DNA from 2 places in the Sphingopyxis sp. GC21 genome. Region 2 is predicted to be linked to the other one. Evidence: riboswitches for the same ligand, from Rfam matches in the RefSeq annotation. Region 2 holds a riboswitch; the other holds the start of a gene.
What was found. A riboswitch is a leader RNA that binds a small molecule or an ion and turns the genes downstream of it on or off. The one in region 2 is predicted to bind glycine.
Positions count from the first base shown of each region.

Region 1: linked by a shared signal. The riboswitch ahead of gcvT (glycine cleavage system aminomethyltransferase GcvT) and the one ahead of MU856_RS04885 (D-amino acid dehydrogenase) in region 2 are both predicted to bind glycine.

Region 1 covers NZ_CP095845.1:2,391,385-2,406,034, forward strand. The annotation lists gene MU856_RS11505 (DUF938 domain-containing protein) at 1-573, opposite strand, end outside; gene MU856_RS11510 (CcdC protein domain-containing protein) at 570-1,094, opposite strand; gene MU856_RS11515 (ABA4-like family protein) at 1,102-1,551, opposite strand; gene MU856_RS11520 (hypothetical protein) at 1,564-1,908, opposite strand; gene gcvPB (aminomethyl-transferring glycine dehydrogenase subunit GcvPB) at 1,908-3,455, opposite strand; gene gcvPA (aminomethyl-transferring glycine dehydrogenase subunit GcvPA) at 3,452-4,810, opposite strand; gene MU856_RS11535 (glycosyltransferase family 2 protein) at 4,814-5,629, opposite strand; gene gcvH (glycine cleavage system protein GcvH) at 5,675-6,046, opposite strand; gene gcvT (glycine cleavage system aminomethyltransferase GcvT) at 6,050-7,204, opposite strand; glycine riboswitch at 7,378-7,477, opposite strand; gene MU856_RS11550 (NAD(P)H-binding protein) at 7,536-8,192, opposite strand; gene MU856_RS11555 (deoxyguanosinetriphosphate triphosphohydrolase) at 8,185-9,357, opposite strand; gene MU856_RS11560 (SPOR domain-containing protein) at 9,354-11,102, opposite strand; gene ftsZ (cell division protein FtsZ) at 11,160-12,599, opposite strand; gene ftsA (cell division protein FtsA) at 12,752-14,008, opposite strand; gene MU856_RS11575 (cell division protein FtsQ/DivIB) at 14,014-14,650, opposite strand, start outside.
Region 2 covers NZ_CP095845.1:1,015,516-1,030,165, forward strand. The annotation lists gene MU856_RS04855 (DMT family transporter) at 1-904, opposite strand, end outside; gene MU856_RS04860 (threonine aldolase family protein) at 918-1,964, opposite strand; gene MU856_RS04865 (GMC family oxidoreductase) at 2,037-3,653, opposite strand; gene MU856_RS04870 (aldehyde dehydrogenase family protein) at 3,748-5,214, opposite strand; gene MU856_RS04875 (TonB-dependent receptor) at 5,326-7,515, opposite strand; gene MU856_RS04880 (GlcG/HbpS family heme-binding protein) at 7,673-8,098, opposite strand; gene MU856_RS04885 (D-amino acid dehydrogenase) at 8,135-9,367, opposite strand; glycine riboswitch at 9,475-9,559, opposite strand; gene MU856_RS04890 (CoA transferase subunit A) at 9,714-10,424, shown strand; gene MU856_RS04895 (3-oxoacid CoA-transferase subunit B) at 10,424-11,083, shown strand; gene pcaH (protocatechuate 3,4-dioxygenase subunit beta) at 11,080-11,793, shown strand; gene pcaG (protocatechuate 3,4-dioxygenase subunit alpha) at 11,786-12,481, shown strand; gene MU856_RS04910 (lyase family protein) at 12,478-13,611, shown strand; gene pcaD (3-oxoadipate enol-lactonase) at 13,624-14,650, shown strand, end outside.

The DNA.
Region 1 (14,650 bases), 1.4 Mb from region 2:
GCCAAATCCGTGCGGCGCGGCCGCATCGACGACCGCCTCCACTTCGCGCAGCCCCCAGGCGGGATTGCGGCTGCGCAGGCTCTCGTCAAAGGCAAGGTTGCTGTCGGCGGTCGCGACATCGGCTTCGAGATAAGGGCCGTAAAGGATCAGAGGGGCGCCCGATCCCAGCAATCGCGCCGCCCCCGCGAACAAGCCCAGCGTCGCCGCCCACGGGCTGATATGCACCATGTTGATGCACAAGAGGGCATCGGCATGTCCCAGCGGCCAGTCCGGCGCCGATGCGTCGAGGTGCAGCGGCGCGGCGATGTTCGGCAGCCTTGCCTCGGCGCTCCAGGCCGCGATCGAGGCGAGCGCGGCTGGGTCGGGGTCGCTCGCCTGCCAGTCAAGCTTCGGGAAGGCGGCGGCGAAATGGACGGCATGCTCGCCCGAACCGCTCGCCACCTCAAGCACCGTGCCCGACGCGGGGAGCCAGTCGCCGAGCACCGCGGCGATCGTGTCGCGATTGCGCAAGGTTGCGGGGGCATGGCGCTTGTCGCCCTCGCCGCCGTCCGAAGGCGTCCACGGCCCCTTCATCGCCGCGACGAACGCGCTGCCGCGAGCAGGCGCCGGGCGCGCAGCGCGATCTCGACCCGCTGAAAAACGATGAAGCCGAGCGCGAAGGCCATCAGGATATCGGTAACGGCCATCAACCCCGCCTGTCCGTGGCCGGCGACGCCTTCGGCCATGTTGCGCGACACACCCCGGATGAAGATGAGCGCGACGAAGAAGAGCAACGCTGCGGGCGACACGGTCTGGCTGAGTTCATGCGTGTCGGGATCGACCGCAACCTGCATCAACTTGCCGCGCATCCAGCCGAGGCCGCTGCCGACCGCGAGCGCGACAAGGCACCATATCCACACCAGTCCGTGCGGCGGAGCGTTCCAGAAAATGAAACCCAGCAACAGCGCGTAGAAGGTCGGCAATATCCACAGGCGTTCGAGCCGCAACCGCCGTGCCTTGCCGACCGAGCGCAGCCTAAAGAACAGCACGAGCAGAACGACCCCGGCGGGGATCAGATAATGCAGCAGCGGCGACGGGGCGGTTCCGGCGTTCATGACCGCCTCACTTCGCCTTTGCCTGCGCCCGCGCGCGACGTTCGCGCACGATCAGCCACGCCAGCAGCCCGACCGGCCCGACCATCAGCGTCAGGAACAGGAAAGGGAACTGGACGATCCGGCTGAAACCCTTGGCATCGGCATCGCGGGCAATCCACATGCCCGTGAACAGGTCGAAGGCCAGATAATGCGTCCAGCCGAGCGTCGCGCCGCCGGGACTGTCGAATAATTTCATCACCCCCGCCAGCGTCGTGAAATTGCCGCCGCCGGTTCCGCCGGCATCGATCGTGCCGGAGAGGAAGCCGCCGAGCATCACGGCATAGGCGAGGCAGAGCAGGAAGACCCCGGCATAGAGGATCAGCGCCAGCACTTTCGGCCCGCGCGGCGCGAAGGCGAGAAGCAGCCAGCCACCGATCGCCCAATAATTGGCCAGCAGGAAAACGCTATCCCAGCTCATCGCTTTTCCCCTTCAGATCAGTCCGCCGACGCCGAGAAAGATGATTCCGCCGAACAATGCAACCAGCCCCGCCGACAAAATCAGCAGCGTCATTCGCGCCGCGGCCCGCCGCCGCATCACGACGAAGGCGGTGAGCAGCGCGAAACCCAGCGCGATGAGCGGCGCATAGCCGAACACCCAGTGGTGCGCGAGCGCGCGGCGGGGCCGGACGATTTCCCATTGTTCGGCGACAAGGCCGTAGCCGGTTACCGCGGCCAGCCAGATCGCGGCGAAGACGACGAGCGACAAGGCGGCGGCGAGACCGCAGCCGCCCCGGCGCGGCGCGGCACCGCTTTCATCCTCGCCCGCGGCGCGCATCAATCCTCCCAGCGAAGCACCGGCTTGCGCGCCGCCAGCGTCTCGTCGAGCCGCGCGCGCGGCGCGAAATGCGGCGCCGACTTGAGCGCCGGATCGCCGTTCTTTGCGCGAAGCGCGATGCTGCGCAGCGCACCGACGAACTGGTCGAGCACCGCCTTCGATTCGGTCTCGGTGGGTTCGACGAGCATCGCGCCGTGGACGACGAGCGGGAAATAGACCGTCATCGGGTGATAGCCTTCGTCGATCAGTCCCTTGGCGATGTCGAGCGTCGAGAAGCCCTCGGCAAGCCCGCGATCGCTGAACAGCGCCTCGTGCATGCATGGTCCCGACGCGGCGAAGGGCGCATCGAGCACATCCTCCAGGCTGCGCAGGATATAGTTTGCGTTGAGCACCGCATCCTCGGCGACCTGCTTCAGCCCGTCGGCCCCGTGGCTGAGAATATAGGCCAGCGCGCGGGTGAACATGCCCATCTGGCCGTGGAAGGCGGTCATGCGACCGAAGGTGTCGGGGTGCTCGGCGCCCGCGCTTTCTTCCTCGACCAGCTTGAAAGACCCGTCGGCGTAGCGCGCCGAATAGGGGATCGGGCCATAGGGCGCGAGCGCCTTCGACAGCACGACCGGCCCCGAACCGGGACCACCGCCGCCGTGCGGGGTCGAAAAGGTCTTGTGCAGGTTGATGTGCATCGCGTCGATGCCAAGGTCGCCGGGGCGAACCTTGCCGACGATCGCGTTGAAGTTGGCGCCGTCGCAATAGACATAGCCGCCCACCGCGTGCACCGCGTCCGAAATCGCTTTCATGTCGCGTTCGAACAGGCCGCAGGTGTTGGGGTTGGTGATCATCACGCCCGCCACATCGGGGCCGAGCCGCGCCTTGAGCGCCGCGAGATCGACGCGCCCCTCCGCGGTCGCCGGAATATCCTCGACCGTGAAGCCGGCAAAGGCAGCTGTTGCGGGATTGGTCCCATGCGCGCTTTCGGGGACGAGCAGCACCCGCCGGTCCTCGCCGCGCGCTTCGAGCGCCGCCTTGATGCACAGGATCCCGCAAAGCTCGCCGTGCGCGCCCGCCTTGGGCGACATGGCGACGCCGTACATGCCGGTGAGTTCGATCAGCCACACCGCGAGTTCGTTGATGACCGCAAGCGCGCCCTGCACCGTTTCCTGCGGCTGGAGCGGATGCACGTCGGCAAAGCCCGGCATCCGCGCGACCTTTTCGTTGAGGCGCGGGTTATGCTTCATCGTGCAGCTGCCAAGTGGGAAGAGGCCGAGGTCGATCGCATAATTCTGGCGCGACAGGCGCGTATAGTGGCGCACCGTTTCGGACTCGCTGAGCCCCGGCAGGCCGATGGGATCGCGGCGCATCAGCGCGCCGAGATCGGCAGCGGGCGCCGCCTCGTCGAAGTCGACGCCGGTGGTCGCGGTCGAGCCGATCTCGAAGATCAACGGCTCCTCGAGCATCAGCGCGCGGTTGCCGGTAAATGTCGCGGTATCGGCGGCACCACCAGCGCCGTGCATTTCGGGGCGCCAGCCGGCGGGGTTGAGCGCGGTCATGCCAGCACCTCCTTCAGCGCCGCGGCAAAGGCGGCGATATCCTCTTCGGTCGCGGTTTCGGTGACGGCGACGACCAGGCCGTTCGCCAGCGCGTCATTGTCAGGATAAAGGCGCCCGAGCGACACGCCGCCGAGCACGCCCTTTTCGGCGAGCTTGTGAACCGTCGCGCGCGCGTCGACGGGCAGCCGCAGCGTGAATTCGTTGAAGAAGCCGCTGTTGACGACCGACACACCCGGCACTTGCGCCAGTTCCGCCGCTGCCACCTTGGCGCGCCCGTGGTTGATGCCGGCAAGCCGCCGCAACCCCGCTTCGCCGAGCAAGGTCATGTGGATGCTGAAGGCCAGCGCGCAAAGCCCTGCATTGGTGCAGATATTGCTCGTCGCCTTCTCGCGCCGGATATGCTGCTCACGCGTCGACAGTGTCAGAACGAAGCCACGCTTGCCATTGGCATCGACCGTCTCGCCGCACAGCCGCCCCGGCATCTGGCGGACATATTTGGTCTTGCACGCGAACAGGCCCACATAAGGCCCGCCGAACTGGAGCCCGACGCCGATCGCCTGCCCCTCGCCCACCACGATATCGGCGCCCATCTCGCCCGGCGACTTGATGAGGCCCAGGGCAACGGGTTCGGTGACGACCGCGATCAGCAACGCACCGGCCGCCTGGCATGCCGTAGCAAGCACGCTCATGTCGTCGATGCGGCCCAATATATCGGGATATTGAACGACGACGCAGCTTGTATCTTTGTCGACAGCGGCGGCGAGCGCGGCCCAGTCGGTGCCGGCCTCAAGCGTCGGATCGCCGTCGACAAGCTGGTCACCGGTATATTTCGCCATCGTCCGCGCGACACTGCGATAATGGGGATGGAGGCCGGTCGAGAGCAACGCCCTGCCGCGCTTGGTGATGCGCCGCGCCATCACGATCGCCTCCCAGCAGGCAGTCGAGCCGTCGTACATCGACGCATTGGCGACGTCGGTGCCGAACAGACGTGCGACCTGCGTCTGGAACTCGAACAGCATCTGCAGCGTGCCCTGCGCGATTTCGGGCTGATAGGGCGTGTAGGCGGTCAGAAACTCGCCGCGCTGGATCAGATGGTCGACACTCGCCGGCACATGATGGCGATAGGCGCCCGCACCGAGGAAGAAGGGACCGTCGCCGGCGGCGCGATTCTGCCGCGCGAGCGCGGCCATATGGCGCTCGACCGCCAGTTCGCTGGCATGGCCGGGCAGGCCGGCGATCGGGCCGTCGAGCCGCGCTTCGGCAGACACGTCGACGAACAGATCGTCGATCGAGGCAGCACCGACCGCCGCGAGCATCGCGCTGCGGTCATCGGGCGTGAGGGGGAGGTAACGCATGAACTACTCCGTCGAAGAAGCTGATTTTATGGCAAGAAGCTGGGCCAGATCGGGAAGCGACCCGGTAAAGATCGCCGGCCCGCTGTGTGTGGTCTTCACCCAAGGGGCGAGCCAGATGCGAAGCCCCGCATCGCGCACGCGGCGGCAAAAGGCATAATCGTCCGACAACTGCGCCCGCGTGTCGGGTTCGATCATCGGCAGGAAATAGGCATAGGCCTCCTCGCCGATCCCGTGCGCGGCGCGCTCGGCGGGATCGGTGCGAAAGACCAGTTCGGGATGACGCGCGCGCAACCTGTCGAACACGTCGCGGCGGATCATCATCATCCCGCTGCCGACCCGCGTCAGTTCGACCAGATCGGTGAGCGCGAAGGATTGGTCGGGATGCAGGAAATGCAGCGCAAACTCCCCCGAAAAGCGCCCGAGCGCCGCCGGATCGGCGTCACCCAGCCCGGCTTTGGCGGCCAGCGCCGCATTGCGCCAGTTGAGCATCCGCCGCGGACAGGCAGCCCCCAGAATCGCGCAATCGTCGCGGCCGACCATCGCGCGCAGCATCGCGAATACATCCTCGGCGCCGAAGTCGATGTCGGCATCGACGAACAGCATGTGGGTGCAGTCGCTTTCCGCGAAGATCGCGGCGAGCATGTCGCGCGCGCGCGTCACCGACGGCTGGTAGAGGATGAACTCGAACCGCACCGTCAGGCCGATCGCCTGCGCGCGTAACGCAAGGTCGAGCAGCGCGCGGACATAGCTACCCTGCGCCCCGTCATAGATGGGCGTCGCCACCATCAGGCGGCAATTGGCAAGCGCAGGGTCCGTCATGGTCTTGCGGCCTTTCCCCCTCCCGCGACCGGAAGGGGTTTGCGATCACAGATCGGCGATGAAATCCTTGTACGCCTGCGCATTCATCAGCCCGTCGAGCTGGCTCTTGTCGCTGAGCGTCATGCGAAAGAACCAGCCTTCGCCTTCGGGGTCCGAATTGACGAGCGCGGGGTCCTCCTCGAGCTGGCCGTTGCCTTCGGTGACGGTGCCATCGACGGGCGCGTAGACATCGCTCGCCGCCTTCACCGATTCGACCACCGCGGCGTCGCCGCCCTTCGACAGTTCGGCGCCGGTGTCGGGAACCTCGACGAAGACGATGTCGCCGAGCTGGCCCTGCGCGAAGTCGGTGATGCCGACCGTCGCCACATCGCCATCGACATCGATCCATTCATGCTCTTCGGTATAAAAACGCGGCATCGATCAGCCTCCCTGTTTGCGCACGTAACGATGTGGAACGAAGGGCATCGGCGTCACCGTCACGGCGACGCGCTTGCCGCGGACTTCGGCGGCGAGCGCCGTGCCGGGCTCGGACAGGCCGGTGGGCACATAGCCCATCGCTATGGGGGCGCCGACGCTCGGCGCAAAACCGCCCGAGGTGACGACACCGACTTCGCTGTTGCCGTCGAAAATCTTGGCGCCCTCGCGCACTGGCATCTTGCCATCTACGGTCAGGCCGACGCGCTTGCGCGGACTGCCATCGGCAAGATGGCCGAGGATGCGCGCGGCGCCCGGAAAGCCGCCTTCCTCGCGGCGGCGCTTGCTGATCGCAAAGGCCAGATCGCCCTCGACGGGGTCGATGCCCTCGTCAAGGTCGTGGCCGTAGAGCGGCAATCCCGCTTCGAGCCGCAGCGAATCGCGCGCGCCGAGGCCGATCGGTTTTACCGCATCCTGCGCGCACAGCGCATCGGCGAGGGCCGAGACGTCGCTCGCCGGCACCGAAATTTCGAACCCGTCTTCTCCGGTATAGCCCGAACGGCTGATCCCCAGCCGCACGTCGCCCCACAGATAGGGGCCGGCCTGCATGAAGACGAGGCGATCGATGGGAAGAATATCGGGAAATTCGGGAACCACGCCGAGCGCCGTCAGCGCGGCCGCGGCCTTTGGCCCCTGCAGCGCGAGCAGCGCCTGTTCGTCAAGCAGGTTCATCTCGATCTCGTCGGGCAGATGTTCGCGCAGATGCGCGATGTCGTCCCACTTCACTGCGCCATTGACGACCATGTACAGGCCATGCCCCGTATTGGTGACCATCAGATCGTCGAGGATGCCGCCATCGTCGGCGAGCAGCAGCGAGTAGCGCATCCGCCCCGGCTTCAACGCCGAAATATCGCCCGGAACCAGCGCCTCGAGCGCTTCGGCGGCGCCTTCGCCGCTGAACACGAGCTGCCCCATGTGGCTGACGTCGAACAGACCCGCATTGTCGCGCGTCCACAGATGTTCGGCCATGATGCCGTCATACTGGATCGGCATGTGATAGCCGGCGAATTCGACCATCCGCGCGCCCCTTGCACGGTGCCAGGCGTCGAGCGGAAGCGTTTCGATCGCGACCGTTTCGCCCATTTCTTCGGTTTCGCTCATATCGGCCTCCCGTCGTTGACATGACGCGGCGCGGCCCGATGCCGTTCCTTCGCCATGCCCCCTCTGTCACGGGAACCTGAGAGTTTTCGTCCATGCGCCCACGATGACGGGTCGGCATGGAGTTACCCCTTCGGTGGTCCGGGCGACGCCCGAACGCTTTCCAGAGTGTCCGTTCCAGCCGCGCGGTCCGTTGACCTGAGAGTTTCCGGGGCGGTTGCTCCTTCGGTGGCGACGGCCGGTTTCCCTGCCCCCGCGCTCTCCCGCGTGGCCGGTCGAATCTCTTTGAGAGGCTCGACAGACGCCTGAGCCTTGGCGCTCGCCTTCGGCAGAGTCAATCGGCGAGCTGTTGCATCGCGTCATTTTCGTGGACGAACTGTCCCGGCGCCGCGAGCGACGCCGCGGCTACGATCGCGCGCGCCACCGTTTCGGCCGGAATCGAGCGATAGCGGCGCAGCGATCCGTGCAACAGCGCGTCGGTGAGCGGCGCGGCAAGCATCGCCAGCCCCTCGCCAATCCGCTTCGGCCCCCGCCGGTCACCGGTGAGCAGGCCGGGGCGCATCAGGTCGAGCCGCAGGAAATTGAGCGCGCGCAGCGCCTCCTCCACCTCACCCTTCGTCCGCAGATAGAAGTTCGCGCTATGCGCCGCCGCGCCGACGCTGCTGACCGCGATCATGTGCGCCGTCCCCGCCGCCTTCGCCGCACGGGCGCAGGCGAGCAGCAGATCATGATCGACCGCGCGAAACGCGTCCTGCGACCCCGCCTGGCGGATCGTGGTGCCGAGGCAGGAGATCAATATCCCGGGTCGCTCCGCCGCGATGATCTCGGCCCATTCGCCCGGATCGGCGGTCATGGCGCGATGGCCGGCCCCCGCCTCGACCAAGCGGCGCGCCAGCAGGGTAAGCGGCAGGGAATGGCCGCAGCGGGCAACCGCCTGTCCGACAAGCCCCGTCGCTCCGATCAGAAGCGCGCGGGGTGCGGCATCAGACATGCGCCAGCGCCTCGGGCACCGCGGCCCGCCCATTCATCTCAGCAAAGCGATCGATCGCGAATCGGTCGGTCATCCCGGCAATATAGTCGCCGATGTGGCGCACCGTCGCCCCGTCCGTATCGGGCAGCCGCGATGCCCATTCCTCGCCCATCAGCGCAGGATCGTCCCTGTAGGCCGCAAACAGCCCCGAAACGACGGTGCGCGCCGCGTCGGCGGCCGCGATCTGCGACGGATGGTGATAGAGGTTCGCATACATGAAGCGTTTGAGATCGCGCTCCTGCCGCGCCAGCGTATCCGAAAAGCCGCCGAGCGTGCGGCCCGCCGCGCGCACTTCCGCTACGCTCTCCACCCCCGCATCGGCGACATTGGCCTTGGTCGCGGCGATCACGTCGTTGACCATCACGCCGATCTGGTCGCGCACCAGCTCGCGCAGCAACCGGTCGCGCGGCGCGCCCGGAAAGCGGGCTTCGACGAGGCGGAAATTCTCGGCGACGAAGGGCTGCGCCATCAACTGGTCGATCGTCAGCAGTCCCGCGCGCAGGCCGTCGTCGATGTCGTGATTGTCGTACGCGATGTCGTCGGCGACCGCCGCCACCTGCGCCTCCAGGCTGGCATGGCTCGTCAGGTCGAGCGGAAATTCCGCGTCGATTTCCGCCAATGCCCAGCCGGGGTGACGCACCGGACCATTGTGCTTCGCCAACCCCTCCAGCGTCTCCCACGTCAGATTGATGCCATCGAAGCGCGGATAGGGACATTCGAGCCGCGCGAGCGTGCGCAGCGTGTGCCCATTATGATCGAACCCGCCATGCGCCATCATCGCCGCTTTCAGCGCGTCCTCGCCCGCATGACCGAAGGGCGGGTGACCGATGTCATGGGCAAGGCACAAGGCCTCGGTCAGATCTTCGTTCAGCCCCAGCGCCCGGGCGATACCGCGACCAATCTGCGCGACTTCGATGCTGTGCGTCAGCCGGACGCGATAATGGTCGCCGTCGGGCGCGACGAAGACCTGCGTCTTGTGACGCAGCCGGCGGAAAGCGATCGAATGGATGATGCGGTCGCGGTCGCGCTGAAAGGCATCGCGCGGCCCGCGCACGACGCGGCCCGGTTCGTCATGGCGGCGTCCGCGTGTCGCCCTGGGGTCACTCGCACAGGCCGACAATGTCATTTGAAGAGATCGACCTCTTGCCCCGCATCGCTGGTAAAGACGAAACCATCGCCGCCCGCCTTCTTATATTGCGCGAGCCAGTCGGCAGCCGCCTTCTTGTCCTTGAACGGCCCCACGAGCAGGCGGCGGGTGCGGCCCCATTCGGTCGAGCCGCCATCCTTGCCCTTGAACAGCGCGGCATTCTTTTTGGCGAAGCGGTTGAAATCGAAGGCGAGCGCCTTCTGGTTCGACCCCGCCGCAACTTGCACCCAGATGCGCGAGGGATTGGCCTTTTTCTTCGCGGCCTCTTCCTTCGCCTTGGCGTCGGCCTCCGCCTTGGCCTTGGCCGCGGCTTCTTCCTTTTCGCGCTTTGCCGCTTCGGCGGCATCTGCCTTGCGCTTGTCCTCGACCAGCTTGGCAAGCGTATCGGCGCCGACCGCGCCGCTGGTGCGCTCAAGCTCCTCGGGCGGAATCTCGATCGAGCTGACGATCTGCGCCAACGAGGCGAGCGGAGCCGCAGCACTCGGCGCTGGCGTGGTCGTCGCCGACGGCGGCGCAGCGGCAGCGGCCGGCGGCTGGCCGACATCGCTCAGCGAGAAGCCCGGACCGACCGGACCGGCACCGCTGTTCACCGCGACGCCCACCGGTTGGGCCGCCGCTGGCGCCGGTGTCGGCGCGGGAGGCTTCGCTGCCGGGACGGACGGTGTATCAGCACGGCGCACCGGCACGGCGGCTGGCGGCTGCGCCAAGGTCGGCGCAGGCGCTGGCGTGGGCGCAGGTGTCGGCTTCGGGGTCAGCGTCGGAGCCGGTCGCGTCGCCGGTGGCGGCGTGGCAGTGGCCACCTGCACCGGTTTGCCCTTGTCGCCGCGCCGTTTGCTCGGCGTCGAAGTCGGGGAAGGCGCTGGTGTCGGGGCCGGAGCGGCCGCAGCGATCTGCACGGGCTTGCGCACCGGGCCAAGTTCGCCAGCCGGGAAGCGCCCGAAATGCGCGGCGGCGGCCTGCTGCGCCGGATTGAGCCGGTCCATCTGGGTTAGATAGGGCAAAATGCTCTGCGCCAGCAGCGCCGGCATCGTCGCCTTGACGATCTCGGTCGCCTCGTCATTGCGGCCGTTGATCGCTAGGATCATCGCGCGCGACCGCCATGCGGCACGGTCCTGCGTGCGAAGCTGCGGCGTGAGGAGCTGAATCGCGCGGTCGGCCTGCCCCGTGATGCCGAGCGAGATCGCATAGCGGCGGATCACTTCGTCGCTCGGCGCGATCGACAGGGCGAGTTGATAATCGCGCTGCGCCCCATCCTGCTGGCCCAGCAAATCGCGCGCAAGCCCGCGGTCGGCAAGGAATAGCCGCTCGGGGGCGCCGAGAAGCTGCGCCTCGCCGAAATAGTCGAGCGCCCGCGACGGCTTTTCGAGATGGAGCATCGCCGACCCGAGCGCCGCCTTGACCCCGCCGTCGCGCGGGCTCGCCTGCTCGGCACGGGTCAGAAAGCCGAGCGCGGCGCGATAATCCTCCAGCTCGATCGAAGCGCGTCCGGCATCAAGCAGCGCGGCGCTGTCGGCGGCGTTCGAGGCGAGCCGAGCGATCGCCGACGACAGCATCGTCCGCGCGGCGGTGCGTTTTTCCATCGCCGCCTTGGTGGCCGCATCGGGCGGCGTCACCTGAAATGCATGCGCCGCTGCGAAGGGGGCAGCGGACAGGAACAGCAGGCCGAGCGCGCCGACATGAAGTCGAACGCGCCGCGGCCCCGCCGTCAATATGGATCGCCGCATGGGCAAATCATCCCGTGTTCGGGCCGCCTGCCCATCGGGCGGCCGCGATGAACCCTGTTACTGGTTGTTCTGACGGCCCAGGAAGCGCGGAATATCGACTCCGTCTTCCTTGTCGCCTTCTTCGGCAGGGGCCGAACCGCCACGCGACAGACGCGACATGCGTTCGAACAAGGTGCCGCCACCGATCGGCCGCGCAGGCTCGGCCGCGGGGGCCGGGTCGGCAGCCGGCGCGGGCGCCGGTTCGGGTGCATCAAGTACGAGCTCGTCGCTGGTGTCGTCATAGGTCGCGGCGACCTGCGACAGTTCCATCGGCTCTTCCTCGGCCGGCGCCGGTGCTTCGGCCGCGGGAGCATCGCCCAGCGAGAAGCCCGGTGCGGGGTCGGTGTCGACTTCGGGTTCCGCAGCTTGGACCGGCGCTTCCACAGCCGCCGCCTCGACCGGCTCCTCGGCAAAGGGCGCCGGCGCCGGGCTGCGCGCGGGGGCGAAGGAGAAGCTGCGCGCCGCCGGAGCCGCCGGAGCCGCCGCGTCGCCAGAACCGTCGATGCCGGTCGCGACAACCGATACGCGAATCTTGCCTTCCAGCCCTTCGTTGAAGGCGCTGCCCCAGATGATGTTGGCGTCGGGATCGACGAGTTCGCGAATATGGTTCGCCGCTTCGTCGACTTCCATCAGGCGCATGTCTTCGCCGCCGGTGATCGAGATGATCACGCCCTTCGCGCCCGCCATCGACACGCCATCGAGCAGCGGGTTGGCGATCGCCTTCTGCGCAGCTTCGAGCGCGCGACCGTCGCCTTCGGCTTCGCCGGTGCCCATCATCGCCTTGCCCATTTCGCGCATCACGCTGCGCACGTCGGCAAAGTCGAGGTTGATGAGGCCGGGCATGACCATCAGATCGGTGATACCGCGCACGCCCTGCTGGAGCACTTCATCCGCCATGGTGAAGGCTTCCTTGAAGGTCGTGTTCGGGTTGGCGACCAGGAAGAGATTCTGGTTGGGAATGACGATCAGCGTGTCGACATGGTCCTGAAGCTCGGCAATGCCGGCTTCGGCCGACCGCATGCGGCGGTTGCCCTCGAAGGTGAAGGGCTTGGTCACGACGCCGACGGTCAGAATGCCGCGGTCGCGGGCCGCCTTGGCGATGACCGGAGCCGCACCGGTGCCCGTGCCGCCGCCCATGCCGGCCGCGACGAAGCACATATGCGCGCCGTTCAGCGCCTCTTCGACCTGCGCAATGCTTTCCTCGGCCGCCGCCCGGCCGACTTCGGGACGCGAACCCGCACCCAGACCCTGGGTGATCTGCGTTCCGAGCTGGATGCGACGCTCCGCCGGCGAGGCGTTGAGCGCCTGCGCGTCGGTGTTGGCGACGACGAAATCGACGCCCTCGACCTTCGCCGCGATCATGTTCGCGATGGCATTGCCCCCCGCGCCGCCGACGCCGATCACGGCGATACGCGGCTTCAGTTCATCGACCTGCGGCGGGCCAATATTGATGCTCATCAACCAATCTCCCTGTAGCGGCGGACCAACGCCGCTTCCCTCACCTTGCGACCCATTCGGGCGGTAGTCCGGCCGCCCGTCATTGATTTATCGCATTGCACTATTGTGACGCCGGAATCACCCAAAAAATTAACCTTTCGCGCAACCGCGCGTCAGAAACTGCTCTTCAGCGCGGTGATAAGTCGGTTGATGATCGACGACCCCTTGGGACGGTACACATCCTGCGCCATCGTGGGCAGGTCGCGCAGATCCACGGGGTCGGATGCGGCATAAAGAACCAGACCGGCAAGCGTCGCGAAAGCCGGTCCCGAATGGGCATCGGGCAGGCCGTGCAAGCCGCGCGGTCGCCCGACGCGCGCCGCCCGGCCGAGTGCGATCTGGGTATAATCGGCGATGCCTTTCAGATCGGCGCCCCCGCCGACGAGCACGACCTGGCGGCCGATCGGGCCGACGAAGTGAAGATCCTTCAGCGTCCGTCCGATGTCGCCCATCATCTGGTCGAGCCGCTGGCGAATGACCGAGATCAGCTGCGCGCGCGTGATGCGCGGCGCATCGCTGCCCGCGGGCGCGCCGGGATCGAGTTCGATCAAATCATTGTTGTCGCGCGGGCTGGCCGAGGCCGAGCCGTAGAAGCTCTGCAGCCGCTGCGCCTGGCTGCGCCGGATACCGAAGGCCGAGGCGATGTCGTCGGTGATGTCGCTCGCCCCGAACGGCAGCGAAACCATCTCGACGAGCATTCCGCCCGCATAGAGCGATACCGTCGTCACCGCCGCGCCGAGCTCGACAAGCGCCACGCCAAGGTCGCGTTCTTCTTCCGACAGGCAGGCGAGCCCCGCCGCGATCGGCGAGGCGACCACCGCATTGACGTCGAGATGCGCCTGCCGCACCGCGGCTTCCAGATTTCGCACCGGGGCGCCGTCGGCCATGATGATGTGGATGTCGACGCCCAGCCGGTCGGCGTGCAGGCCGATCGGATTCTTGACGCCGGTCAACCCGTCGAGCGTGTAGAGCGCCGGCTGCGCGTGCAGGATCATCCGCCCTTCGGGATCGATCCCCGCGCGCCCGGCGGCGAGCAGATCGTCGATATCTTCCTGTTCGATGCGGTGACCGCCCAATTCGCTCTCGATCGGGGCGACGTCGCTCAAGAGGCTGCCCGCCGAGAAGCTGACCCAGACGTCGTCGATATTGAGACCCGCGATACGCTCGGCCTGTTCGATCGCCTCGCGCACGATATGCTCGGTCTGCTCCATGTCGGCGACATAGCCGCGCTGGACGCCGCGGCTTTCGCGCTGGCCGGTGCCGAGCACGTGCAACTGCCCGTCGGCAGTCTGGCCCGCGATGAGCGCACAGACCTTCCACGACCCGACATCGAGCGCGGTGATAATCTTTTCGATGCGCGGCGGCGCCATCGCTTCTATCCCTCGTTCGCCTGACCCGCCGACACCGCGTCGGCGGCGGCACGCGCGTCGTCGATCTTCGACGGCGCCACCTGCCCTTCGTGCGGCATGCGTAGCACGAAACGGCTGGGGTCGCGCATGTCGAAACGCAGGATGCCGCGGCCAAGGAGGCGGTTCGCCCCGTCCATGTGCGCGAATTTCGCGAGCGCCGCCTTCGCTTCGGTATCGCCTTCGGGCAGCGACAGCGTTTCGCCGCTGCGGAAGCGCAGATCCCAGCGGCGGTTGCCGACCCAGGTCGCGCCCGCGAGCAGTTCCTTGAGCGAACTGGCCTCGGCGAGCAGCGCATCGAGATCCTGCGCGCGCCGATTGGCATTGGGGCCGATGACGAGCGGCAGGTCGGGCATGGTCGCGACCGTCACGGGTTCCAGAACGACCCCGCTGTCGTCGATCAGCGACAGTCGGCCGTCATTCTGCCAGATCGCTGCCGGGGTGCGCTCGACGATATCGACGACCAGCGTATCGGGCAGGCGGCGCGACACGCGCGCATCCTTGATCCAGCCATACTGCATCAGGTCGCGGCGCACATCGTCAAGCTCGACCGCGGCCATCGAGCGGTCCTTCTGCGCCAGCGCGATATCATAAACCTTCAGCCGG
Region 2 (14,650 bases):
GATGGTTGACCAGATAAAGTCCGAGACCGACGAGCGCTCCGCCGATAATCTGATGGAGCCCCAGCACCGAACCAAGAAAGGGCACAGCGAGGAGGGATGTGAAGAGGGGAGCAAGGAAGAGGAAGCTGCTTGCCCGTGTTGCCCCACCCTTGGACAGAGCGACGAACCAAAGCCCAAATGACCCGGCCGAAGCAGGTATGGAAAGCCAGAGAAACCATATTACCTGGGCAAAATCGAGATGTGTCGGCCAGCGCTCACACTTAAGCTGCGCGATCGACATGAGAGTTAGGGCACCAACGAGCATCTGCCAGAAGTTGAGCGTGGCAGGCCGCAGGTTTGGCTGAAACTTTCTATGTGCAATTGTTGCCCCCGCCCAACAGAAGGCGGCCGCGATAGCCAGCCCGTGGCCAATCAAGCCGTTTGCGGACACCGTGATCTTGCCCCCGACGATGACGGGGATACCTGCGCATCCGACGACCATGCCAAGGCGATTTATCCGGTTGAGCTGCTCACCCAGCGCCCTTCCTGCGACGAGCATCACGATCAACGGGTTCGTGAAGAGGAGGATCGCAACGGTCGCAGCATCGATGAAGCGCATAGCTGCAGACACCAACGCCATGACCGCCGCAATCTGAAGGAGACCGAGCAGCAGCGTCAGGACTGCATCGCGCCGGCGGGGCGAACGCCAGCGAAATCCATCGCGTGGAGATTCCATCAGAAGAAACGGGAGAAGTGAGAGCGTCGCAACGAGAAAGCGGCACCCCGATAGCAGCAGCGGAGGCAAGCCACTCTTCAAGAGCAACTGTGTCGCAACAAAGCTTGAACCCATTAGGAAGGTCGATGAAAAGATTATAACCAAAAAGCTGGCGCCTTGCCCCGAAGGCGACCTCGAAAAAGGAGACATGGTCTAATTTCGGTCAGCTCAGGATTTCCGCGAAGTCCTGCAGATCGGTCGCATCGTTCATTGGACTTGTTACAAAGCGATATAGGCCCTCGTCTCCAGCGATGGCTATTTCGGTCTCTAAAGATGCGCGCCTGTAGAAGAAGGCTCCAGCCGCTTGAAGTCTCTCGGCTTCTTTGATTTTCATGATCGCGAAGACAATGTTGGCTTCGGGCGTCCAAGCGATCCGAGCTGCACCAGATCGCATCAGTATTGCAGTTAGTTCCGCCGCAAGCCTGTTAGCCTGCCTCGCCCACTTCCGCCAATTGTCTTCTGAAAGATAGGTTTCGAGCTGGGCAGAGATGAAGCGGGACTTTGAGAACAGATGCCCGGCCTGCTTTTGTGCATAAATCATATGTTCCGCATACCGAGGATTGAATACGAGGAGCGCTTCGGCGCACCAGCAGCCATTCTTGCTCGCACCGAAGGAGAGCATGTCGACGCCCTGCCTCCATGTCATGTCGGCGGGTGTGACATCGAGAGCGACGAGAGCGTTTGCAAACCGAGCCCCATCCATGTGGACCGCGATATTCCTCTTTCGGGCTATGGACGCGATTTCAGCAATCTGATCGAGCTGATAGAGGGTGCCCCACTCGGTCGCCTGTGTAAGCGTAACTGCTGACGGCTGACCGACGTGGACAAAGCCCTCCGGCAGTCGGCCGAGCGCAGCAGCAAACTTCTCAGGGGCAATTTTGCCCAGCGCGCCTTCGACAGGGGTGATCCGCAGGCCTCCGCCGATCTTCTCGATGGCTCCACATTCTTCTTCGAACATATGCGCATTTGCATGGCTGAACACCACGCCGCCGGGGCGACCAGCTGCCGACATCGCAAGACTGTTGGCAGCGGTGCCGGTTCCCACGAGAAACATCTCGAGATCGTGCTCGAATATCTCCTGGAAGCGATGGACGAGCGATCGATCGAGTTCGGAATTGCCATATGCGGCGGCGAAGCCGTCGCAATGGTCGACGAGAGCCTGAGCCACTTCAGGAAGGGCGCCCCCCCAGTTATCGGAAGCGAAATGCATCGGTCATATCTCCCTGGCCAAGCGATCGATCGTGCGTACGAGGGCCATCGGCTCCTGCGGTACGATATCTCCTCAGTGGCTTCTTCGGATCAGATCGGCCGCCCGTTCGCCAATCATGATGCACGGTGCATTTGTATTCGCGCTAACCAGCGTCGGCATGATCGAGGCATCCGCAACGCGAAGACCGGTGACGCCCTTGACGCGCAACTCCGGATCGAGAACCGCTGTCGGCCCAATTCCCATCGCGCAAGTGCCAGTCGGGTGGTACATCAGGAAGGCGCTCTGACGGATATACTCGATCCAATCAGCGTCGGTTTCGACCTGCTTTCCGGGTAAGCGTTCACCTTTGTCATATTCACTGAATGGCTTGGAACGGAAAATCTTGCGCACGATCCGGCATCCTTCGATGAGCTGCTTGATCTCATCATCTCCGCCGAGCAGCTCATGTTGGATAATCGGCCGCTCACTTGGATCGGTGGAGCGGAGCAGCAACTGACCGCGCGTCTCGGGCCGGCAGATGTTGATGGCAACGCCAATTGCCGCACGCTTGTACAGGTGTACGCCGTCCGGCGTGAAGTCGTACGCGATCGGCGAGAACGACAGTTGGATGTTGGGCCACTCGAGATGGTCTCGCGTGCGAATGAACGCGAGAGCGGAGGCAACGCATGCCGTGGCTGGCCCTCGCCCAAACAAAGCGAAGTTCAAGCCATGCTTGACTATCCTGGCGACGCTTTGCACTTCGACATTGAGGCTATCGATGCCGACATGGGTCGACATCAACACTCCGGGATGTTCCTGCAGATTTTGCCCCACTCCCGGGGAATCGACGACAACAGGGATGCCATGCTCGCCAAGATGCTTTGCCGGGCCAATGCCCGAGAGCATCAATATTTTCGGCGACGACAACGCGCCGCCGCAAAGAATGACCTCCTTGTTTGCCAAGTAGCGAACCGTGCGCCCGTTCTGAACGCCTTCGACGCCGATCGCGCGGCCTTTCTCGATCAGTACCCGACTGACCATGAAATGCGTCTCGACCTTCAGATTGGATCGGCGCTTCGCCTTGGCCAGATAGGCGCGTGCCGTTGAATGTCGCCAACCCTTGTTCTGGGTGGCTTGGCAGGGGCCGATACCCTCTTGCTCGGCACCGTTGGTATCCGGATTGTGCGGAATCCCCGCACGTACGCCAGAAGCGATGAATGCGTCGGCCAACGTGGTCGATAGGCGGGCATTCGATACGCGCAGAGGGCCCTTGTCGCCGCGAAAGCGCGAGCCGCCGTTTTCGTTCGTCTCGGCCTTGTTAAAGAACGGAAGCACGTCGTCATAGGACCAGCCCTTGCAGCCGAGCTGAGCCCATTGATCATAATCGCCGCGATTGCCGCGAACATACATCATCCCGTTGATCGACGAGCCGCCGCCGAGGACTTTGCCGGCCGGCCACATGTCTGCTCGATCGTTTCGTGAGGCATCCGGTTCCGCTTGATAGAACCAGTTGTACTCAGGATTCATGATCGCTTTGATCGAGCCCGCCGGAATCCGAATGAAAGGCGAGCTGTCCCACCCGCCGGCTTCGAGCAACGCGACCTCAAAACGCTTCTCTTCGCTTAGCCGAGATGCGACCACCGCGCCACTCGAACCGCCCCCAACGACGATAAAGTCCGTAGTTCTAATATCTTGCACAATGCCCTCCATGTGAAGGCCGCTCTAGCGCACCTCGGAAAGTTGGACTTTTGCGGTAGTCGCAAACAGATTTGGCGCTTGGGCCGATCTGCGATGTCGGCGGTGGCTAGCGATCCAGCGGCGCGAGGCAGCCAATTTGCTCCACGGCCATCCGACGGCTGTAGCTGGAGAGAGCGTCAACGCCGAACTCGATTCCGTAGCCGGACTGACCGGCAGGCTCCAGTGGAAGCGCCAGACCAGTCGCCGAGTCCTGACCAGCGACGGACTTGATCTTCAAATGACCGACGCAGAGTTCCTGCCGTAACATGTTGGCTCGAGCCAACTCGCCGGTCCAGAGCGTCATCGCCAACCCGTAGCCGCCGAGGCCGGCCAGTCTCACGGCATCGGAGATGCTATCATATGGAACGACTGCAAGGATCGGACCGAAATATTCATCTCGCAATATCGGCGATGTTGGGTCATCCGCTCTGACCACTGTCAGCGAATGATTCAGCATGTCGTGCTGCACGGGACGACCATCGCGGATGACTTGTTCGCCGCGACCGAGGGCCATGTCGACTGCCGATCGGATCCTGTCCGAATGAGCCTTGGACGCCAAGGGCCCGAATTTTGTGTTCGGCTCGAGAGGATCACCCGGCAAGAAATCTGCTGCAGCGGCTACGAGAGCGTCCGAGAATTGGTCAATACGATCGCTTGGGACGAGGATTTTTGAGCGGGCGACGCAAAGCTGACCGCTATTTGCATATGCTTCCGCTACAGCGTCGATGGCTATGCCCTGATAGTCGGTCATGTCGTCAAGAACCACGATCGCGTTCTTTCCTCCGGCCTCGATGATAGCAGGCACGAGCCGCTCGGCCGCGAGCTTGGCGACAGAGCGGCCCGTCTGGGTCGAGCCCGTGAAGGCAAGCATTGCAACCCCGGGATGGCTGCAGAGCGCTGCGCCCGTCGCCGCTCCGCCAGGGAGGACAGACAGCAGACCGACGGGGATGCCCGCCTCTTCGGCGAGGGTGCCAATCAGTATCGCGGAGCGGGGCGAAATCTCGGACGGTTTCAGCACCATGCCATTGCCGGCCGCGAGTGCTGGCCCAACTTTCATGGCGGCGTTTATACTTGGGTAATTCCACGAGACCATCGCGCCAACGACACCGTAGGGCACTCTCAGCGACAGAGAGATCGCCTCGCGCGACGACGCAATGACTTCTCCGCAAGCCTTGTCGATTGCCTGAGCGTACCAGCGCACAATGTGAGCGGCAACGCAGGCTTCCATCGTCGCAACGGCTATCGGTTTGCCCATGTCGACACAGTCGAGCATGCCGATGCGCTCGGCGGCGGCCTCTATTGCGTCGCCCCACCGCAGCATCGCCATTCGCCGTTCACTCGGCGCGAGCCGGTGCCACAAACCAGCAGCTCGACCCGCTGAACCGACGGCCCGCTCGACATCAGCGTGTCCGCCGGCGCGAAACTGAAGGGCTCTGTCCGGAGCGGTCGGGCTCGTCCAGTCGATGACTTCGCCGCTCATCGGGGTCAGGCTCCCGATAATTCCATCAAAGCTCGTCATGTCGATCTCGGTCACGGCAAATCCTTTGACAGCGAAGCAGCGTTTCGCTGCGGGCCGACGCTCCTTAACAAGGACACGATTCCTGAGTGGTCAAAGCCGCCGGCCAGTGAGGCCGGCGGCGGATGTTCACCAGCTGTAGTTCAGCTTCACGCCAAACTTGCGAGGTGGAAGCACCGAGGCGCGGGTGAACGGTTGGAACGGCGGTGCGAACCGGCGTGTAATGTTGAAGTTGTCCGTCACATTGTCGACGTAAACGGTCAGCTCCCATCGGTCTCTCTTCAGACTGGCGCGGAGGTCGAGCTGGTCATAGGATTGAACCTGCAGGATCGGATCAAACGGAGGAGCCCCGTTACCGGAATAATACGGCCCCACATAACGATAGTCGGCTGCGAGATTGAGTTCAGTGTCACCGATCGAGACAGTGTAATCTGCGCCGCCTGAAGCAGTCCACTTGGGGACATAAGGCAACGCATCGCCGGTCAGATGGGATCCTACCGGGCTCGTAATAGAGGTGAAGCGCGCGTCGGTATATGCAGCGTTCCCGCGAATCTTGAATCCGCGGAACGGCATGGCGGTTGCTTCGAACTCGAACCCGCGGTTACGGGAGGCACCGACATTGGCAGTGACACCGACAGGGAGACCGGTGACCGGGCTGATGGCAACAGAAGCCAGCTGCATGTCGTCCACCTGAACGATGAAACCAGCAACGCTGGCGATCAGGTGTCGGTCAAAGAGCGACGCTTTCAGCCCCACCTCATAATTGGTCGACTTTTCGTTGTCGAAAGCGATCCCAACGGCTGCACTGCTACCCGGATATTTGTCAAAGCCGCCTGAGCGATAACCTCGCGACACAGTCGCGTAAGTCATGACATCAGGCGTCCAGTGAACGGAGAATGAAGCGGACGGCGAGAAATTGCTGAAGCTTTTTGACGTGACTCCGCTGAACGCGTCGTTCGCGCCCACAGCCGGCACGATCACGACGCCCTGCTGGAATGCCCGCGTCCGCTCCCAGCCATATCGCCCGCCGACAGTCAGCTCGAAGCGATCGTTGAACTTGTAGCCGACTTGACCGAAAGCGGCCCAGCCGCGACGCCGCAACCTCGTCGCTTCCCGCACGTCGTTGGCGGGATTGAAAATCGGCGGAAAGGCGCAGATCGTACAGCCAGACAAGGCGAAATTGCGGTTCTGTTCGTGGATATCCTGAAAGGCGTACAATCCGCCAAGCCATGTGAAAGACCCGCCGCTCCTCGACTCGAAACGAAGTTCTTCGGAGAGTGCTGACTGGGTCGTGCGCTGGTCCTGAAAGTTGTCGGGGTCCGAATATCCATCAAAGTCGTACCAGAATTCGGTCTTTACGTGCTGATATCCGGTGATCGACTTGATCGTAAACGCCGGAAGATCGTACGACATGGTTAGAGAGCCGCCAAAGCTCGTGTCGGGCGAGACAACCTTGCGATCATCGAGTGTGGCATAACGCTTCGCGCCGTCGTCCACGACGCCGTAACCGAGATAACCGTTTCTGTTGCGAGAACCATCCAGTCGGAGAATGATCTCGAAGTCTTCGGTGGGCAATGCGCGAAGCACGAAGCGCCCGGCCAGGCTGCGAAGCGTATCCTGATCCTTGTCGATGGTCAGGTTGTGGATGTAGCCATCGGTGCTGTAATATTGACCAGAAAGGCTAGCGAAGAGCTTGTCCTCCACCAATGGGCCGCTGAAACTCGCGCCGAGGCGAACGCTATTGAAGTCCGCATATTCTGCGCGCAGCTTCCCACGAAAGGTGCCGTCGGGCTTCGCGGTCACAATGTTCAGTGCACCGCCTTCGGTGTTTCTGCCAAAAAGGGTACCTTGCGGCCCACGCAAAACCTCGATGCGCTCCAAGTCGAGGAAGCCAGTGTCGAATGCCAGGCTCGGTTGATAGACGCCATCGACGAAGGTTCCGACAGCGGGATCGTTGGATGCCGCCGCTCCGACGCCGCGAAGTACGAGATAGGTCTGGTTGGGAAGCGGCCCGAACGCCTGGTTCTGGCTGGTGAAGAGGCTCGGAACCGTCCCGATCAGGTTTGTCACATTGTCGATGCCCTTCTGTTCGAGGGCAGCTCCGCCGATCGCCGAGACCGCCACCGGGATATCCTGGAGGCGTTCTTCGCGCTTGCGGGCGGTAACGACAATGTCGAGCGATCCGCCCGATGAGGACGCGGAAGAATCTTGAGGCGCCTCGGGTGTCGCCTGCCCGAAGGCTGGCGTCGCCGATCCGGCCAGAACAGTAGCGGCAAGCAGGGCCGCTACCGACCCGTTCGTTCTATTCGACCGAGACATAAACCCCCCTTATTATTTGCTGGAAGGAGCCGTACGCATGCCGCGCCAGCTGCCTGTCCAACTTCATAAGGCGAACGTCCTCCTCGCTGCTTTTGCCAATCTCTCTTCAATCATTGCACTTATGTGAAATACCTTTGCCGCGTTGCGCGGGCAATGATCAGTCCTTCGCGAACAGATTTGCCTCTTCGATGCCCGCAAGTGCACAAGCTTCGTCATTGTCCGAGGTGTCGCCGGTAACGCCGACGGCACCCAGTGTCTGGCCGTCGCTGTCAACCACGATCACTCCTCCGGCGGCCGGCACCATACCGAGAGGCGCTATGCCTACGAGCGAGTTGAAAAATGTCGGTCGTTCGGCCGCGATCGCCGCGATCGAGCGGGAAGAGACGCCGAGATTCAAGGCGCCGGCCGCCTTCGCGATAGCAATTGCTGGTCGAAGATGCGACGCGCCGTCCGCTCGGTGCAGGACTATTGTATGACCTCCCGGATCGAGCACGGCTACGCATAGCGGCTTCAGTCCTTTTTCGGCACCGGCCTTGAGAGTGCGAAGTGCAATATTCTGGGCTTGCTTCAAGCTTAGGATCATTCTCGAAATCCTTCTGATGAATAATGTGGATCGAAGCTACGCGGCGAAGTCGCTGTCCAGGCGCATGGCGATCATCTCGGCAGTTGCAGCGGAAAGCGTCCAGCCAAGATGGCCGTGGCCGGTGTTGTAGTAGACGCCACGCACTCTCCCCGGCCTGACAACAGGCAGCATATCGGGCGTCATGGGGCGCAGGCCTGCCCATGGGGTGACGCTGTCAGTATCCATTTTGGGGAACAGGCGTTCCGACCAGCGCAGCAACGGGCGGATCCGGTCAGCGCGAATATCTAGGTTGAACCCATTGAACTCTGCGGTGCCGGCCACCCGGAATCGATCTGGACCGAGGCGGCTTGTGACGATCTTCGCAGCGTCGTCGAGCAGGCTGACACTCGGTGCAGCTGTTCGGCTCTGCTCGTCTCTCAAGTTTACAGTGATGGAATAGCCCTTCACCGGATAAATGTTTACTTTCTCGCCGAGCTTTCTGGCGATTTCTCGGCTTTCAACCCCTGCGCAGACAACGATGGCATCAGCTGTCTGAGAGGCGATCGGCCGACCACTCTCGTCATCGGTCAAGCTGATGGTACAAATCCGGTTCTGTATCTCCACTCGCCGGACAGCAGCTCCAAACTTGAAAATCACGCCTCGGCGTGCACACGCATCTGCGAGCCCGCGTGTGAACTTGTGGATGTCGCCCGTGGCGTCCCCCGGGGTGAAGAATCCGGCGTGAAGAGCGCCTTGCAGGCTCGGCTCGATCGCGCGCATTTCTCCAGCTGACACTGCGTGCCTTTCGAGCCCGCCCTTGAGGAGGAGGGCGTTGCCCACTTCGGCAGCACGAAACTCCTGTTCATTGTGGTAGAGATGAAGGATTCCGCATCGCTTCAGATCGAAATCGATGCCCTCTGCTTCCGCAATGGTGAACATATGCCTTCGCGCGTCGAGTGCGAGACGAACGGTCGCGATCGTGTTTCTTTCGTGCCGAAAGATATTGCCGCAAAACTCGGCGAGCCACCCGTATTTGTGAAGGCCGGGCTTGAGGTTCAGCAACAACGGCGCGTCATTTTTCAAGAGCCATCTCATACCCTTTGCGATGGTGGCCCAGCTGTTCCAGACTTCGGCATTGCTTGCGGAGAGCTGGCCACCGTTGGCAAATGAGGTGACCATCGCCGGATAGCGGCGACGATCGTAGACGGTGACTTCATGACCGCGGACAGCCAAGCTGTAGGCGGTTGTTACGCCGGTAATGCCGGCGCCGATGATGCTAATACGTGCCACTGGGAGCCGCTCCCCAAAAGGTGGTGGATGCGCCCCATCTGTCCGCTGTGCCTGAGATCGCTATCCCGTCGGCGGGCACCCAGGCGGGCGCCACTCTCCAGATATCTTGATGCCCTGCGGTCCTTTTGCCTGAGAGTTTCCGGGGCGGTTGCTCCTTCGGCGCCGGCGAACGGTCTCTCCCGCAATGGCAAGTCTGGCCTGCCTGGAAATGTGCGCTCAAGTCAATTCGGACGACCGAGAATGACGAAACCGCAAACGTCCTTCACATATCGTCAAAAGCAGCAGCTCCATGCCGATGCGAAGGATAAGGTTCGAAGGAAAATTCCGAACAGTTCCGAGGCTTATAATGCTTTCAAAAATTCGAGGCAGCGCGTCCGAAGCGCTTGAGGGTTTGCTGTTCGACGGAATGTCGATCATGTCGGGTGGCTTTGGCCTTTGCGGAAACCCGGAGAACCTTATCGCGGAGCTTTATCGAAGCGGTACCCGAGGGCTTACAGTGATTTCGAACAACGCGGGCGCAGAAGGCTTTGGTCTGTGGCAGCTGCTGCAAAGCAGGCAGATCAGTCGCATGATCGCATCGTATATTGGCGACAATCGTCTTTTTGAGCGGCAGTTCCTGGATGGTGACATCGAACTTGAGCTGAATCCGCAAGGTACGTTAGCCGAGCGCATTCGCGCCGGCGGCGCCGGCATTGCGGCATTCTATACCCGGACCGGGGTAGGAACCGTCGTCGCGCAAGACAAGCCTGTCGAAACTTTCGACGGCGATGAATATATTCGAGAGCGCTGGCTGAAAGCTGATCTTTCGATAGTCAAGGCTTGGCGGTCTGATCCCGAAGGCAATCTGGTTTTTCGAAAGACAGCGCGGAATTTCAACCCGATCATGGCGACAGCCGGACGGGTGACGGTCGCCGAGGTCGAGGAGATCGTGCCAGCTGGCGCCATCGACCCGGATGAAGTGCATACGCCCGGCATTTACGTCGATCGGATTGTTCGAGCGACGGGCCTCGAGAAGAAGATCGAAAAGCTGACGATTCGCGCTCGGGAGCCTGCATGATGGCTTGGTCGCGCGATCAGATGGCAGCGCGCGCTGCTCGAGAACTCAAGGACGGATTTTACGTAAATCTCGGAATCGGCATCCCTACGCTGGTTGCCAACCATGTCCCCGAAAACGTGACCGTCACGCTGCAAAGCGAAAATGGCATGCTCGGAGTGGGCCCTTACCCGTTCGCTGATGAAGCTGATGCAGACTTGATCAATGCCGGCAAGGAGACAGTCACCACGCTGCCGACTTCGAGTTTTTTCTCGTCTGCCGACAGCTTCGCCATGATCAGGGGCGGGCACATCGACATGGCCATCCTGGGAGGCATGCAAGTCGCGTCGAATGGCGACCTCGCCAACTGGACCATTCCGGGCAAGATGGTGAAGGGGATCGGAGGAGCGATGGATCTGGTTGCAGGCGTCAAGCGGGTGGTGGTCGTCATGGATCATACGTCCAAGGATGGCGCGCCCAAGATCGTCCAGAAATGTACTCTGCCCCTGACCGGCAGGTCGGTGGTTGATCTGATCATTACGGACCTCGGGGTGATGGAGTTAGACCCGCAAGCCGGAGTGCTTGCGCTGCTCGACATGGCACCATCCGTCTGCGTCGAGGAAATCGCTTCCAAGACGAATGCCCCTCTCTTTCTGGGCAAGCTCCGGGAGAATTGCCTGTGACAACGGACATCGCATATGCGCCTGACGACGCGGGCTTGCCACCACTCCTCTACCCAGAGTATCGCTCGACCGGATTGCGTAGTCCGCGTCACCCCTTGGTCAACGCTCCGCAGACTTTGACTGAGGTGAGCGGCCCCAGCGGTTGCTGGAGCGCTCTTATGGGTCAAGCCGAGGTAGACCTAACGTCGCAACATGGATCTGCTCCCCATGGCCAGCGCATCCGCATCTCTGGCAGGGTGCTGGATGACAGTGGTCGTCCGGTACCAAACACCATCGTCGAAATCTGGCAGGCGAACGCGGCCGGGCGGTATATCCATCGCAACGATAATTGGGACGCGCCGCTCGATCCGAACTTCACCGGAGCTGGTCGGGTGATTACCGATGATCAGGGCTGGTATTCCTTCACGACCATCCGGCCCGGAGCTTACCCTTGGGGTAACCATCACAATGCATGGCGCCCGGCTCATATTCACCTGTCGTTGCTTGGCCCCGCCTTCGCCACTCGTCTCGTCACCCAAATCTACTTTCCTGACGATCCATTGATCGAGATCGATCCGATCGCGAATGCGGTTCCGATGCCGTATCGCAATCGCCTCATCTGCCGGTTTGATATCGACACGACCATCGCCAACTGGGCGCTCGGATACCGTTTTGACATCGTGCTGAAGGGGGCAATGCAGACGCCCTTCGAGGGTACTGCCAATGGATAACGACTTGGAAAAGCGTAAAGCGTCTGCGCGGTTCGATAACCAGGATCCTCGATTATTCGGTCAAACTCCTTGGCAGACTGTAGGCCCCTTCTTCCACTACGGTCTGCCTTGGAAAGGCGGCGCTGACTTGGTGGGACTGTCAGATCTGGGAGCCCGACCGGAGCTCTTCGCGGATGATCACTATGTTCTGAATCGCCCGACGCGAACGGGCGCTCCCAGAGGGGATGTGATAGACATTGCTGGCCAGATTCTCGACGGAAATGGCGACCCGATTTCAGACGCATTGGTAGAAAGTTGGCAAGCCAACGCGTCGGGAAGATATTCCGGAGGGGCGGATAAGCGAGCCGAAATTCCACTCGATCCGGAGTTCATAGGGTTCGGCCGATGCGCTACCGACGAATCCGGCGTGTATCGCTTCCGCACTGTTTTCCCGGGCCGCGTGCCCGGACCAGGCAATTCGCTCCAAGCTCCCCACATCGCGTTATCGATCTTCGCGAGAGGGGTGCTGCGAAGACTTTGCACACGCCTGTATTTCGACGGCGCAGAAGGCAACGACACAGATGCCATCCTCTCCCTTGTGCCATCGGACCGTCGATCGACGCTTGTTGCGCGCCAGCGCGATGATGGAGTCTGGTGGCTCGATATTCACATCCAAGGTGATGCAGAGACGGTCTTCTTTTCGCTGTGAGCAGGCTCCTTCACGATCGTTCAGCGACAACGCCGGCGATGCTGGCGGTCTATGACGACCGCTCGACCGTCAAACACGCCCTGGAATTTGAGGCTGCATTGGCGCAGGCTCAAGCCGCAGAAGCGATCATCGAGGAACGCGTCGCCGATGAGATCGGCGCCGTCTGCGCGTCGCTCGCCATCGACCCTCAAATCCTCGCCGACGAGGCTGCGTTCGCAGGTACGCTCGCGATACCGCTGATCGGCAGGATCCGTTCGGCGATGGCGCCAGAGACGGCGATGGCGGTCCACAAGGGCGCGACCAGTCAGGACCTGGCTGACACGGTGATGATGATGCAGGCGAGAGAAGCCTCCGCATTGCTGATCGACGATGCCGATCGTCTCGACCTTGCCCTGACAGCCTTGGCGGAAAACTATCGCCGCGTGCCTGCCGTAGGCAGGACGTTGATGCAGAATGCGATGCCAATATCTTTTGGACTGCGGATCGCCCAATGGCGTGCGGGGATCGCCGAGGCAGCGGCGCGCATGCGAGCCGACGCCGGCGCGTACATATGCGTTCAGCTTGGCGGGGCCTCGGGGACGCGGGCAGGCATGTCGGGCAGAGGCTCTGCGGTCGCGCGCCGGCTATCCAGCGCGTTGCAGCTGAAACCTGCGCCTCCTTGGCATAGCCGCAGAATCGCCGTGGCCGCGATCGGCACGAGCGTCGGCATCCTGGTTGGCACCGTTGGCAAAATGGCAAAGGATATCGCCTTGCTGTCGCAGGACCATATTCGGGAAGCTCTTGAGCCGGTCGTCCCGGGCCGTGGCGGGTCCTCTGCGATGCCGCACAAACGGAACCCGACAGGCTGCCAAGTCGCTCTATCCGCTGCGCATCGCGCGCCCGGACTGGTTGCCACATTGCTGGGGGGCCTTCCCCAGGAACAGGAGCGGGGGCTCGGTGGATGGCAGACAGAGGCTTCAATTCTGGCGGATCTCTTTTCCATCGCCGCCGGAGCAATAGGCTCGATGGTCGTTACGATCGAAGGCCTCCAAATCGATGGAGATGCCATAGCTTGCAATCTCGCGGCTTCCGCCTTGGGGAATGACATAGGCGAAAGCGAAGGCATCGTCCGCGAACTTCTAAACCTCTGACGAGGGATATCGATGCCGTTCACAAAGCATAACGGGGTCCGGTTATACTGGAAGGAGCAAGGCTCCGCAGAGTTGCCAGCCATCGTCCTGATAAACTCAATCGGTACCGACATGAGCTTGTGGGACAAGGCGCTTCCTCATCTCCTGCCGCATTATCGGCTTATACGCCTTGACAACCGTGGTCATGGCGCTTCGGACGCGCCGGGGGGCGACTACAGCCTTGATGTGCTCGGTTCAGACACCGTCGCGGTGATGGACGCAGCGAATGTAGAAAAGGCGATCATTGCTGGGATTTCTCTCGGCGGGATGATCGCCATGGATATGGCGATCAACCATCCTCGGAGAGTGGCAGGCCTTGCATTGATCTGTACCTCCGCCACGATGGACAAGGCGATTTGGACAGACAGGGTCGCAGCCGTCCGGTCCAACGGCACGGAAGCCATCGCAGATGCCGCGATAAATCGCTTCTTCTCGCCGAAGTTCATCGAGAACCGTGCCGCAGAGGTGAGCTCGGCGTGGCGGGCGCTCGTGAACAGCTCCGACACCGGATATGCCGGCTGTGCCGCAGCAATTCGCGACATGGATATCGCGGACCGTCTCGGCGCCATCGCCGTGCCAACGCTCGTCATCACCGGAGACGATGATATCTCCACACCGTTTCTTGGACATGGGGAATTCCTGGCAGCAAGCATTCCCGATGCAAAAGCGGTGCGCCTCAAGACCGGGCATCTTCCCGCTATCGAGGATCCAGCAGCATTGGCATCGGCAATCGTTCGATTCTTCGGCACCAAATCGACTGTGACATCCGCCAGAGACATCCTTTTCGAGGCCGGTCTGGTGACACGGCGCGCAATTCTTGGCGACGAATGGGTAGACAGATCGCTCGCCGGACGCACTTCTTTCAACGAAGACTTTCAGGCTATGATCACCCGTATCGCTTGGAACGAAATATGGAGTCGTCCCGGCCTTGACGAGCGGACGCGGCGATTGATCGTTGTAGCCACAACTGCGAGTCTCGGAAGATGGGAAGAATATGCCC